DNA from 3 places in the Cohnella abietis genome. Region 3 is predicted to be linked to each of the others. Evidence: predicted binding sites of a transcription regulator. Region 3 holds the regulator's gene; each other region holds the start of a gene.
What was found. Region 3 encodes LexA, which represses DNA repair genes until DNA is damaged. Its sites were predicted from a motif close to CGAACATATGTTCG; they were not measured.
Positions count from the first base shown of each region.

Region 1: the regulator LexA is predicted to act here: its motif matches at 2,193-2,206, upstream of ruvC (crossover junction endodeoxyribonuclease RuvC).
Region 2: the regulator LexA is predicted to act here: its motif matches at 1,615-1,628, upstream of KCTCHS21_RS20435 (Rpn/YhgA-type helix-turn-helix domain-containing protein).

Region 1 is NZ_AP019400.1:2,259,377-2,263,486, reverse strand. Features, by position in the region: gene ruvB (Holliday junction branch migration DNA helicase RuvB) at 1-991, opposite strand, end outside; gene ruvA (Holliday junction branch migration protein RuvA) at 1,024-1,644, opposite strand; gene ruvC (crossover junction endodeoxyribonuclease RuvC) at 1,644-2,144, opposite strand; gene KCTCHS21_RS09625 (BofC C-terminal domain-containing protein) at 2,332-3,030, opposite strand; gene KCTCHS21_RS09620 (LysM peptidoglycan-binding domain-containing protein) at 3,096-4,110, opposite strand, start outside.
Region 2 is NZ_AP019400.1:4,630,212-4,634,321, forward strand. Features, by position in the region: gene rpsT (30S ribosomal protein S20) at 111-383, shown strand; gene KCTCHS21_RS20435 (Rpn/YhgA-type helix-turn-helix domain-containing protein) at 593-1,513, opposite strand; gene holA (DNA polymerase III subunit delta) at 1,693-2,724, opposite strand; gene KCTCHS21_RS20445 (anti-sigma factor family protein) at 2,954-3,973, opposite strand; gene KCTCHS21_RS20450 (RNA polymerase sigma factor) at 3,970-4,110, opposite strand, start outside.
Region 3 is NZ_AP019400.1:3,490,855-3,494,964, reverse strand. Features, by position in the region: gene KCTCHS21_RS15040 (HAD family hydrolase) at 1-680, opposite strand, end outside; gene KCTCHS21_RS15035 (hypothetical protein) at 693-1,211, opposite strand; gene KCTCHS21_RS15030 (DUF896 domain-containing protein) at 1,318-1,503, opposite strand; gene KCTCHS21_RS15025 (LysM peptidoglycan-binding domain-containing protein) at 1,724-2,023, opposite strand; gene lexA (transcriptional repressor LexA) at 2,294-2,917, shown strand; gene KCTCHS21_RS15015 (DUF6199 family natural product biosynthesis protein) at 3,036-3,230, shown strand; gene KCTCHS21_RS15010 (VanW family protein) at 3,310-4,110, opposite strand, start outside.

The sequences.
Region 1 (4,110 bases), 1.2 Mb from region 3:
CAGGCAGGCCCAAGTGTCGGTAGGCTGCTGCCGTAACGATTCTACCACGCGGCGTACGTTGCAGAAATCCAATCTGCATGAGATATGGCTCGTAGACATCCTCGATCGTTTGGCTCTCTTCACCGATGGAAGCCGCTATCGTATCTAAACCAACTGGCCTGCCACCATAGTTCTGAATCATGGAACGAAGCATCTTGTGATCGATACTATCAAGACCCATGGGATCGACTTGGATTCTTTCCAACGCATCACCCGCCACGGCATCCGTAATGATTCCATCCCCTCTAACCTGAGCATGATCACGTACTCGCTTCAGCAGTCGGTTAGCGATCCTTGGCGTTCCTCGTGCTCTCCTTGCTATCTCTCTCGATGCTTCTCCAACCATACCTACTCCGAATATTTCTGCTGTTCTCGTAACGATGTATGATAGCTCATCTTCTGTGTAAAATTCCAACCGGCTTACAACCCCGAAGCGATCACGTAAAGGTGCCGAGAGCAAGCCCGCTCTTGTTGTTGCCCCGATTAAAGTAAATTTAGGCAAATCAAGGCGTACCGAACGTGCGCTTGGCCCTTTACCTATTATAAAATCAAGCGCGAAATCCTCCATCGCAGGATAAAGCACTTCCTCAACCGTTCGATGCAGCCGATGAATTTCATCAATGAATAGAACATCGTTTTCTTGAAGATTAGTCAGGATCGCAGCAAGATCACCAGGACGTTCAATAGCAGGACCACTTGTTGTACGGATGTTAACGCCAAGCTCATTCGCGATAATATTGGAAAGCGTTGTTTTCCCCAAGCCTGGTGGACCATACAGCAGAACGTGATCGAGCGGCTCTTTCCGCATTTTAGCAGCTTCTATGTATATCTTTAAGTTGTCCTTTACTTGCGCCTGGCCAATATATTCTGCCAAGTAACGAGGGCGCAGGCTATATTCAACCGCTTGATCCTCCATCATTAAATGCGCGGTAATGATTCGGTCTTCCTCCATGGCTCCCGCCTCCTCTACCGCTAATCAGCTATCTATCCTTGAAACAATTGCTGCAGAGCTTTCTTAATTAGCACATCCGGGGATTCGTCTCCGGTTACCTTGTCTTTAAGAACCAGCCATGCCTTATCTAATTCCACATCACGATAGCCAAGACCAGTTAGCGCTTCACGTGCCGCTGCCCACGCCGAGCTGCTGTCGGATGCTACGCCTGGCATTTCAAGATCTATCATGGACGCAACCGCCCAACGACTATCTAAAGTACCCAGCTTATCTTTCAAATCAAGAATCATTCGTTGTGCAGTTTTCCTACCAATCCCAGGAAGCTTCGTGAGAAAAGCGATATTTTCTTGCTGAATGGCTGCAACTACAGTTTCCGGTCGGCCTCCAACAAGCACTCCAAGCGCAACCTTAGGGCCAATTCCTGATACTTCCAGCAATCTACGGAATAAGGCTTGCTCATCTCTTGTCGTAAAACCGAATAACTGAGTAGCATCCTCGCGAACATGATAATGAATAAATAATTGCACTTGATCTTCGTTCCGAGACAATCCATAAGGGTTAGGTGTAAATACACGATAACCAACATCATGAACATCAAGAACGACGTATTCGCTTTCTATATGAGCAACTTTTCCTCGTAAATAATCGATCATTAGCGTATCACTCCATTCAATCGATCATTTAAGACGATGGAATGCGCATGGCAGATCGCTACAGCGAGCGCATCAGCAACATCGTCCGGCTTAGGTACTACCGATAATTTAAGCAGCATCTTGACCATTTCCTGAACTTGTTTTTTCTCGGCGGCCCCATAACCTACAACGGCTTGTTTCACCTGCATCGGGGTGTATTCCCCAATAGTTAAACCTCGTTGTGCCGCTGCCAGTATGAAAACCCCACGGGCTTGTCCAACACTAAATGCATTCGTTACATTCTTGTTGAAAAACAGCTTCTCGACAGCTACCGTATCCGGTTTATATTGGTCCAATAAGGTACAAGCCGAATCATAAATTTGCTTTAAGCGTAATTCCTGCGGTGTTCCTGCCGCCGTTTCTATACACCCATATTGAACCGGGGTTAATTTGTGCCCCACTTTATCAATAAAACCGAATCCCATGATGGCTATTCCAGGGTCGATTCCCAAAATCCTCATGAATGCGATACCCCGCTTTCAAGCTTTCCATACATACTTCATTTGATTATAACAAATGTTCGCCCCCATGAGAACAGAAGGAGAACACATTAATCTAATTGTAATCAAACAAAACAACAAAAAGAGGCCAGCCAGAAAGCTCTGGTGACCTGAAATTAGATGTGAATTTGTTAGCCTTCATTGCCGTTTACTGACGTGAAGCCTGTGACTTCAAACGGGCAAAATCATTAAAGGTGGATAATACGCTGTTATATTCATCTTTGTCTGCAACCCGAATACCAGTGGTCAGCTCATGCACACGTTCCAGCGGCATGCGGGTTTCGAGCATATTGACATCCAGCTGGAAGAAGGTCCTTAACACTTTTTCACGCCAGGGTGGCCCCTCATATAACGATAGGTTGCCATCCTTGTCCATACCGAAATATGCCGTCTTGCGACATTCCGGTGACAAATCATCTACAGCCTCCTCGATCAATACTTGACCAGAAGGGTTAAATTTTACTTGCCACTCCCAATGTGACTTTAATAGCTCTTCTGCTTCGGCAGCCGTATGTCTCCCTAGCTTACGCGTCTCTTCCCCGCACAAATAGGTTCTGTGTAGGACAAGCTCTACCTGTCCCCCCCATTCTTTAAGGGAACGTATGACTTGTTCACGCTCAGTTTTTGCTGGTTCATCCTTAACATCCAGGTTGTCCACCCATACAGGGACAGTGTCGATCTGTGCAAACATCCCTGATTGATTGTTTGTTATTATTCTATGGGCTAACCAGGTGCCTGCCAGAGTGGCAAGTAGAAAAAACCCGACACCCGCTCCTAGAGACCAGACATGGCGACGTTTCCTCTTTAGCGATTTCTTTATTTCCTTTAATATACGAAAGCGAGACACCGGAATCCCCTTCTCTGCTGTTTTCTTTATTATTCCCTGGGAATTCCGGCGCTATGCGTATTTTATTACCATTTAATCCAAGGCAGGTTTTCCTTCCGTCTTGGTTTGCTTTGCCTTGCTGATGCTGCTAGCTTTGCCTTTGGCTTATTTTGAAGTTGACGTTTCTTTACAGAAGGCGATTGACTGATTAAGTCATCTTCATTCTCGGAGGAACGGTCATTTTCATTCTCATTCTCTCTTAGCGGGCCTAAAGGCGGTAAAGGTGGAATAGGCGGAATTGCTCCGAAATAAGGATCAAATTGTTGACCATAGTTAGCTCCATTTACCGTTGCTAGCCCTTGATTGGCTCCCAAAGGAACATCCCCCATCGGCGCTCCATAATAAGGACTATACTGCATGCCAGGGTAGCTGCCGAATGGATTGACCGATTGCGGTGCATTTCCAAAAGGACCGTTCGCTATCGGGGAAACCCCATATGCGGGAGCTCCATAAGAAAATCGATCTGCAGAATAAGCCATTCCTTGATAGCCATCAGCATAAGGTGCCAACCCCGCATTGGCCTCCGTTGGTACAGAATAGGAAGACGGTCCTCCGCAGTTGCATCCTGACTTTTTCTTCACGCCCGCCACTGGCATCGGATAGGCCGTTCCTTGCCCATATACCTGATTATTGGGCTGACTGTAAGAGTATCCCTGAAGCCCTGGCAAACTGCCAATATGCCCACCAATGTGACCACCTAGAGGGCCAATACCTGGCGGGAGACCATATCCATAGCCGTGTCCATGGCCATAGCCTTCATGGTTGCTCTCCGGGCTAACGACAGGCTGCTGCTGCATTCCATAGCCGTGTCCGTAGCCATGTTCTTCATACGTGCTCTCTGCGCTAACGACAGGCTGCTGTTGCATTCCGTATCCGTAGCCATGTCCTTCATACGTGCTCTCTGGGCTAACAAGAGGCTGCTGCTGCATTCCGTAGCCGTGTCCGTAGCCATGTCCTTCATACGTGCTCTCTGGGCTAACGACAGGCTGCTGCTGCATTCCGTAGCCGTGTCCATAACCATGTCCTTCGTACGTGCTCTCT
Region 2 (4,110 bases), 1.1 Mb from region 3:
TTTCGTTTGTGCAATATGGTGGGATATCAGCTTGCTTTTTACCCCCTTGCATGATAGAATATTACAAGTTGTGTGGAGAAATACTTCTGTTTTTGCTGGAGGTGAAAAGAATGCCAAACATCAAATCCGCTATTAAACGTACTAAAACGAACGAAGCACGTCGTCAACGTAATGCTTCGGGCAAGTCCGCTCTACGTTCAGCTGTTAAAACTGCTGATGTTGCGGTCCTTGGAACAGACGTAAACGCTGCTAAAGCGGCTTACGGCGCGGCTCAGAAGAAGTTGGACAAAGCGGCAACAAAAGGGCTCATTCACAAAAATGCAGCTGCTCGCAAAAAGTCCCGTCTGGCCAAAAAACTCAACGCATTGTCCGCGCAAGCTTAAGTCTTGTGCCTGACGCATATGCGGCTGACCTGCCCCTCATAAGGCAGCAGCCAGGAAAAAGCCATCCCTTGTAGGGTTCCTACATAGGATGGCTTTTTTTGATGAATTTCATTTTTAAAAATCTAAAGGTTTTCGAAGCCTCGTAGAAGAATGATTCCATAGGAGGGTTTTTATTTTCAGAAATGGACAAAGTCCATCACATAATGGCGTCAGTGTTTTTGAAGCTTGCTGATCTGCGAAGAGCTTAATCCTGTCAGTTCTTCGATTATCTCTGGGTTAAGTCCTTTTTCAAGCATTTTTAGAGCGATTTCTTGTTTACTCTCTTGTATGCCTTCTTCTTTACCTTTCAATAGCCCTTCCTGCAACCCTTCCTCTTTGCCTTTTTTCTCCCATGAGGTCATCCATTCCATCAGCTTCTCCTCCTCGTGCGGATATATTCGTTCTATATTTTCCTGTAGTTGAATGTTTTCAGCAGGGGTTAATTGCAGATAAGTTTCGAAAAATACCGTGAGTATCCTCATTCGTGCCGGATCCAATTGCATCTTCATCATCATACGTAGAAATTCAAGCTTCACCATCACTCGTTCACTCTTATTATATCCCATGCTACTCAAGAGCGCAGCGGCAACAGGGTTATCTTTATCAAGAAATTCCCGCCAATTGTGCTTACTTAATTGTACCGTAAAATAACGAAATGTCATCACACTTAGAAAAGGAAAATGCCAACTAAAATTGTCAGGCTCTTGTGCTTCACGTTCATGGTTAAAAATCGCAATCGGCAAAATACGCCGGCGATATTTCTCGTAGAGCTTACTAGAATACAGAAACATTCGCTCAGAAAAATTAATTTGGTAATAAGACTGCGGCTCCAAATGTACAATTATCAATGCCTTATCCGTATCACCCATACCTCCCCGATTACCGACTTCCTCTTCCAACAGCCTAGTCTCAATAAGAACATCCACCCTTCCTGTTGCGCCTCCCATCACATCCGTGAACAATTCCTCAGAAAGAAAAGTTACATGTGAAAAATCGATAAACGAGCAAGCTTTCGGAAAAAATAGCTCCATGAACTCTTTGAAGAAGATTTGAAGCAGTTCTTTGAATAAACGATCGTGATCAATACTCATATTCGTTTCTCCCTCCAATTGCAGCTGAAGATATGTACCATAAAACACAAAACGCCACCCGTTTCTCCATGTAGGAGAACGAGTGGCGTGTGCTTCACGTCCGAGCTGTTATTCGCTGATATCGTACCATGAATATAGGGTACCGTCTATAAAAGAGTTAAGTCGTGCCCGAACTATTTCTAGCTTGCTCCAGACGAGCCTGTCTTCAGTAAAAAAAGCTCAAGTCCTATTGTTTTTTCAATACGACCGGTTTTCATCGCATAGTCTAGATCAGCAAGATCGGAAAGCATCGTCGCCAGACGTTCCTGGCTGAATTTGCGCGCCTGCTCGGCTGTAATTTTGACTGCATATGGGTGAAGCCCTATCTGTGTGGCCATTTGTTGAGGAGTGTAGCCTTGACTTCCAAGCTCCTTAACATAAAGCATGTTACGGAACTGACGTACAAGGAGCGCCATCAGCTTAATCGGCTCCTCACGTTGCTTAAGCAAATCATAATAAAGCGTAATGGCGGCCGCAGTTCTGAGCGCAGCTAATTCCTCTGTTAATTTGAATACATTTTGCTCGGTTGCCATCGGCACGAGCTCTTGAACAGATTGTGCAGTTACTGTCCCTCCCTGACCCGCATGCAAGCAAAGCTTATCCGCCTCCGCAGCCAATGCATGCAAATCCGTACCCACCCGACGCAGAAGCTCCTCTGCAGCTGAGCTGCCCATTGTACGACCTTGATTGCTTGCACGCTTATTCAGCCATTGCAGCAGCTCTTCAGACTGCAATGGCGTGAACGCAATGATGGAATCATTTGTTTTAGCGGTTTTGACAAGCTTCTTACGTTCATCCAGCTTTTCGTGACCCACTAGGAAAATAAGAATAGTCGTTTCGGATGGCTGCCCCATATAAGTAAGCAGTCTCTCTGGATGATGTTCGATACGACTGGATTCTTTTCCCGAGGCGAACAATACACTATCCCTGACGAGTATAACTTTGCTTGGCACAAGAAACGGAAGAGTTTCTGCTTCTTCTATAATGACATCAAGTGATGTTTCACCAGTATCAAAACGAACGATAGCCATTTCCCGGTGGTCAGGTTCAACTACCTGCTCCAGCAATCGCTCTATAAATTCATTCATCAAATAAGATTCTGTTCCGTAGCAGACGTATATCGGGGATATGCTGCCTTGCTTAATTAAACGAAAAGCTTGTTTAGCGTCCATGTTAAAATCCCCCAACCCTATGTAGACATTGTAGTTTGTTTCATTGTACAACAAACAACAAAGAGATCACACCTTTAGGAAGATGTAATCCCTTTGCGCTCGGACATCTATATCAACGTTCGCCGGCCGGCCCATGGTGCCGTGCGCGAACGACCGCTACGTCGCCCGAAGACGAACGTCAACTCCATCTGTACACTATATGCAACAGCTCGCAAATGGTGAGGATAGGTTAGCGTGATGTTTCTTTAACATTAATTGTATCAAACTGCCACTGGGTTTGATTTCCGTTGGCATCCGTGAAAGTGAAATAAAGAATCGTGCTATCCTCATTCCAGTTCAGAAAGCTTATCTTACCCTCACGAGCCTCGGAATTAAACACCTGGCTATCATCAGCAGTATTGTACACCTGATACGTTCCTGCTCCTTCAACCGCAACAGCTCTCCACTTCTCATCTGGTGAAAACGATAGTGCGGCTGGGATGGACATCAGCATTGAAGGTTCCTTAGGAATATCCGCTTTAGGAATATCTGCCTTAGGGTTCTCAGTTAAAATCGCTCCAAATTGATCCTTAGCATTGAGCCCTTGTTTACCCATATCCGTAGAATCTTTTTCCTGCGGTGCGGTTAAACTTGGCTCAACTTTGCTTACCGAAGATTTATCTGGCACAGTAGACTTGTCATCAAATTGCTCCAATGCCATCGATCTGGAAGCTGATTCCTTGTTGGTTTCAATTTCTGCTCCCTTCATCCTAGACATCGAGTCTGATAATAAACCTGCTTCATTCCCAGAAGAAGAAGCTACAGAAGAAAATGGGGATGGTGCAGCGGCTTCATTATGACTGCCACTCCCACCTGAAATCCATTGGCTTGGATTGCTAAATATCAATAGCCCCGCAACTACGCCAGCAGCGACCACACCCGATATTTTACCAAATAAATGCCGAGACGGACGATGTGACCTTGCAGAAGAAGGCTTATCGTTTGAGCTATCCTCATTAAGTCGGGAATCACTTGTCGAATCTGCAGCATGAAGTCGTTCCAATTCGGGAAGTATGGCATCTACAAGACTGAACTTGGGTACTACCCGCGGCAGCTGCTCCAATTCATTGGACAGCCTTTGCAGCCTTGTTAGCATGGCGGCGCAATCCGGGCATTGACCAACATGATCCATCATGAGCGACGTTTCTTGTTGATCTAAATCACTATCAATGTGACGCTGCATGAGTTCCATCACCTCTTGGCAAATCATCCCCGGACACCACCTTTCTGATAGTCATGAAGAAGAATCTGTAATTGTTGCCGGGCTCTAAATAAGTACGATTTAACAGTATTAAGTGGCAAATTCAAAGAGTCGGCAATTTCATTGTACGAAAAATCCTGCAAATA
Region 3 (4,110 bases):
CCTGCACGATTAGCGCCAAGAATGTCTGTCGTGAGCTTGTCCCCTACCATAATACACTCGTCGGCCGTAACACCAATTTGTTCCAACGCATGAGCGAACAGCTTAGTAGAAGGCTTGCCCTCACCGAAGCTACCAGATATGACAATAGAATCGAAATAAGGAATGAGATCCGGCATTCCGTCAAGCTTCTCTTGTTGCAAATCTGGAGAACCGTTCGTAAGAAGCAGTAGCTTGTAAGATTCTTTAAGCTCGTCCAATACGGCAAACGTTTCTTCATAGACATACTTCAAGCTACGACGTTTAGCCGGGAATATGTCAGCGAGCTGTTGTCCTAGGCCGGGATTATTAACACCTAGTGCGGCAAGCCCTTGGGTCCATGCATGTACCCGATACTCAGGAGCCAGCTGCTGGAGCTTGCGAAACATCGGGTGCTCGCCACGTTCGAATTTTCCCCACAAAGCCTCAAATGGGTTAATACCAATCATCTGAGTAAAGCCGAAGGTTTCGTATGTTTCATAGATCGCTCTTGCTTCGCGACGAACAGAAGCCTCAAGCTCCTCTTCATTAACTCCAGTTGCCTCTGCAGCGAAACGACAAGTGTCCTTGAAAGCCTCGCTTACGCTACGGTCATCCCATAATAACGTATCATCTAAATCAAATAGTACAGCCTTGACTGACATTATGCCTTCTCCTCACTTGGCTTTTACTTCCCACTCAACATGGTGCAGCTCTGAATATGCTTTTAATCTTTCACTCATAAGACCCAACGGATAGCGATTCATTAAACGTGAAAATACCCAGTTAGCTCCCTTAACGGATTCAACGATAATATAACCCGGTTGAACCGTAATTTTGCGTATTTCCGTTGGTCGCAATGTTTTGTAGCCGGTAAACTTCCGAGTTTCCAGCGTATCACGACTAACCGACAAATAAGGACGACGTAAATAGTAGAAAATGGCCAATACGATATAACAGCCTATCGTCACCCAGAATAGCGTCTGATCCTGCATAAAGTTACTAGACCATGGCTGAGCCATAGTGATATAAAGCAGAATAAGCATGAGCAATAATATCGGAACGATATAATTACGACCTCTAAAACGGTCTATTTGCGGCGCGTTAGGACTGATTCCTTTCTTGCCATCCTTTTTACGGCGTTTGTTAATTTGCTTTGAATTTTTCTCGACCATTCGTTCCCATGAGCGGGACATAAACTTCCTCCTTGTTTTTAACGTATCTCGCTACATAGATGTAGAAGCACGTTATCATCATGATGCTTCATGTGTTAATTATTCATTGTACCTTCTCCCAGCGGCCTCAGTGTTTAATTGTTGGCTCGTCTTCCACGACCTCAATGCGGTCCAATTCCTGGCGGAAGTTCTGCTTGAAGATATCAATATATTGACGACGGAGCTGTTCGCGTTCAGCTAACTCACTCTCGTTCAAGCCCTCGGTTTTATTTTTACGGGATAATTCATTAATTCTGTTAATCAATTTTTCCATGACATTTACACTCCCTTTCTTTAACGATACAGCAAGTAAAAATGCATTATTCTTTTCTAACTCATCTACTCAAAGCACCATGAGCACCCAGTGGGTACTGTAGCCGCTTTTTCTTGCCATCTCTATACTTTGCCATTTCCGCAGATAGGTTGTCAAGAAAGGTGGACAACAAAAAAAGACCGGAAATAGCCGGTCGGGAATAATCGTACCCTGTAGGGGTTTAGGAAACAATTGTAGCTGGAATAATGACTGTCTGTCCTATCGTTAAATCAGAAGTGGCTAATCGATTACGCTTTAATATCTGATGGATCGCTTCCCGGGTATCCAATGTATTCTTCTTATAGGTATTAGCTAACCCCCAGAGCGTATCGCCGCTGTCTATGACAATCACTAGCTCCTCCTGAGTAGCAGGCACGATTGCACTAGAAGAGGCAGAAGTATGTACACGTGCAAAGCCGCTGAAAAGCACGACAAAAGCGAACAAAAAGAACAAGCTTCTTGCCCATTTCCAATTACGCATAACGAGAGTCCCCTTATGCGAAGAAAACCGTCCAGACTTAAAAGAAGCATCATTATTATGTATTGAAGAAAGTGGAGCTGAGCTGGACGTTACCCATAAATGCACCATTAAGTTCACCCCAAACATTTGTTCTGGTAACATCGTAACACGAACATATGTGCTAGTCAACTATTTTAGGAACATTTGTTCTGTAGAACGAATGTTTGTGCGAACTCGAGTTCTGTGCTATAATTTGTCATAATGAAAACTGATACATAGGGAGGGCTTGGCGTGTCCAAGATGTCCAGTCGCCAGAATTCTATACTAGAATTCATCAAGAACGAAGTTCGTGACAAGGGGTATCCCCCTTCCGTCCGTGAAATTGGAGAAGCCGTAGGCTTAGCATCCAGCTCAACCGTACACGGTCATTTAGACCGTCTAGAGAAGAAGGGTTTAATCCGCCGGGATCCTACCAAGCCTCGTGCAATCGAGATTCTTGGGGATGACGATGATTCTGACTATAGATTCTCGTCCTCTGTTAGACCTATCCCCTTACTGGGTAAAGTAACAGCGGGCTTGCCTATTACAGCTACGGAAAACATCGAAGAATATTACCCCCTTCCCATTAGCATGGTAGGCGATCAGCCGGTATTCATGCTATCCGTTATGGGAGACAGTATGATTGATGCTGGTATCCATAATGGTGACTATGTAATCGTTCGTCAGCAGCCTACTGCAACCAACGGCGATATCGTAGTAGCTATGACGGACGATAACGAAGCAACTGTTAAGACCTTCTATAAGGAAAGAGACCATATTCGTCTCCAGCCTGAGAACGCAAGCATGGAACCTATTCGGCTTCCTAATGTCAGCATTCTTGGCAAAGTCATCGGCCTCATTCGTTCTTTCCTGTAAACAAGCCATTATAACTAAACAGGCAACCCCCTCAGACATTCGTCTGGATGGGTTGCCTGTTTTTAATTGGAAACTATTCCCTACATTCCTCGTATAACTAAACAAGGAGCTGATTATTATGATTATCTTCGCTTTCCTGTTCATAGCCATGGCGCTACTTAATATTTTCTTTCCTGCATTCGGCTGGTACTTAAGATATGGCTGGATGGTTAAAGGAGATTCTGAACCCAGTGATGCCTACTTACTCATGAGTAGGATTAGCAGTATTGTTGTCCTAATTGTGTTCCTGTTCGTCGTTCTTCCTAACTTCTAATTAACGATGCTACCTCAAACACTCCTAAAAACGAACGTCTGCATTTTTAATGAGCTCATTTCTCGTTCGTAATATAAGGTTAGCCATCCTTTGCCGTTTCAGATAATAAGGGTGAATACATCATGAGTGCATTATTCTCGGTAATAAATTCATCATCAATCAACTCGCCCGCCTGGTTGAAGACGCTTCGATGAAGTACGTTGCGCCTAACGTAACCTCCCCAATACTGCTGCTCGATGCGATGCTTCTTCTCATAGATTTCGTAGGTATATAATGATTTCTCAACTGCACGCCACTCCCCTCGCAGAACATGATCTTTCAACTCAAGACGAAGCTGATAAAGCGTAGTAGTTGGATTCGAAATCATAAGATCCAAATAATTATAAGCACAAGTCGCCCCACTACCAAAAGGTTGTGTTCGGTTTGTATCCGGAAATGCATCGTAACTATGCCGATGACGTTCCATGACTGCTAGCGGTGTGTGCAACGTCATCCAATAAATCAGGTTCGAAAGCTGGCAAAGACCTCCGCCTATCCCTGGCTTGAAGCCGCCATAAAACAACAACATGCCCGGGACATAACCTTTACGCGCTGTTGTTTTGCCGATAAGCTTCCAGTATGACATCGTTTCACCCGGCGCAAGGAGGAGCCCATTTAGACGCTTAATCGCAAGCGCCAGATTGATTTCTTTGTTATATTGGAGCCACATATCCACGTCCTTTAGCTTCCGAAGCGTTGGTGTTTCATGATGAAATACAATATGTGCAAGTGGGTCTTGTGAGAACGTTCGCGCGAATGGAATACCATCAACCAACCATCTAGCATATCTTCGCCAAGTATAATAAGTTTTCCCGAACATAAGTCGTAGCTTGGATCTCGA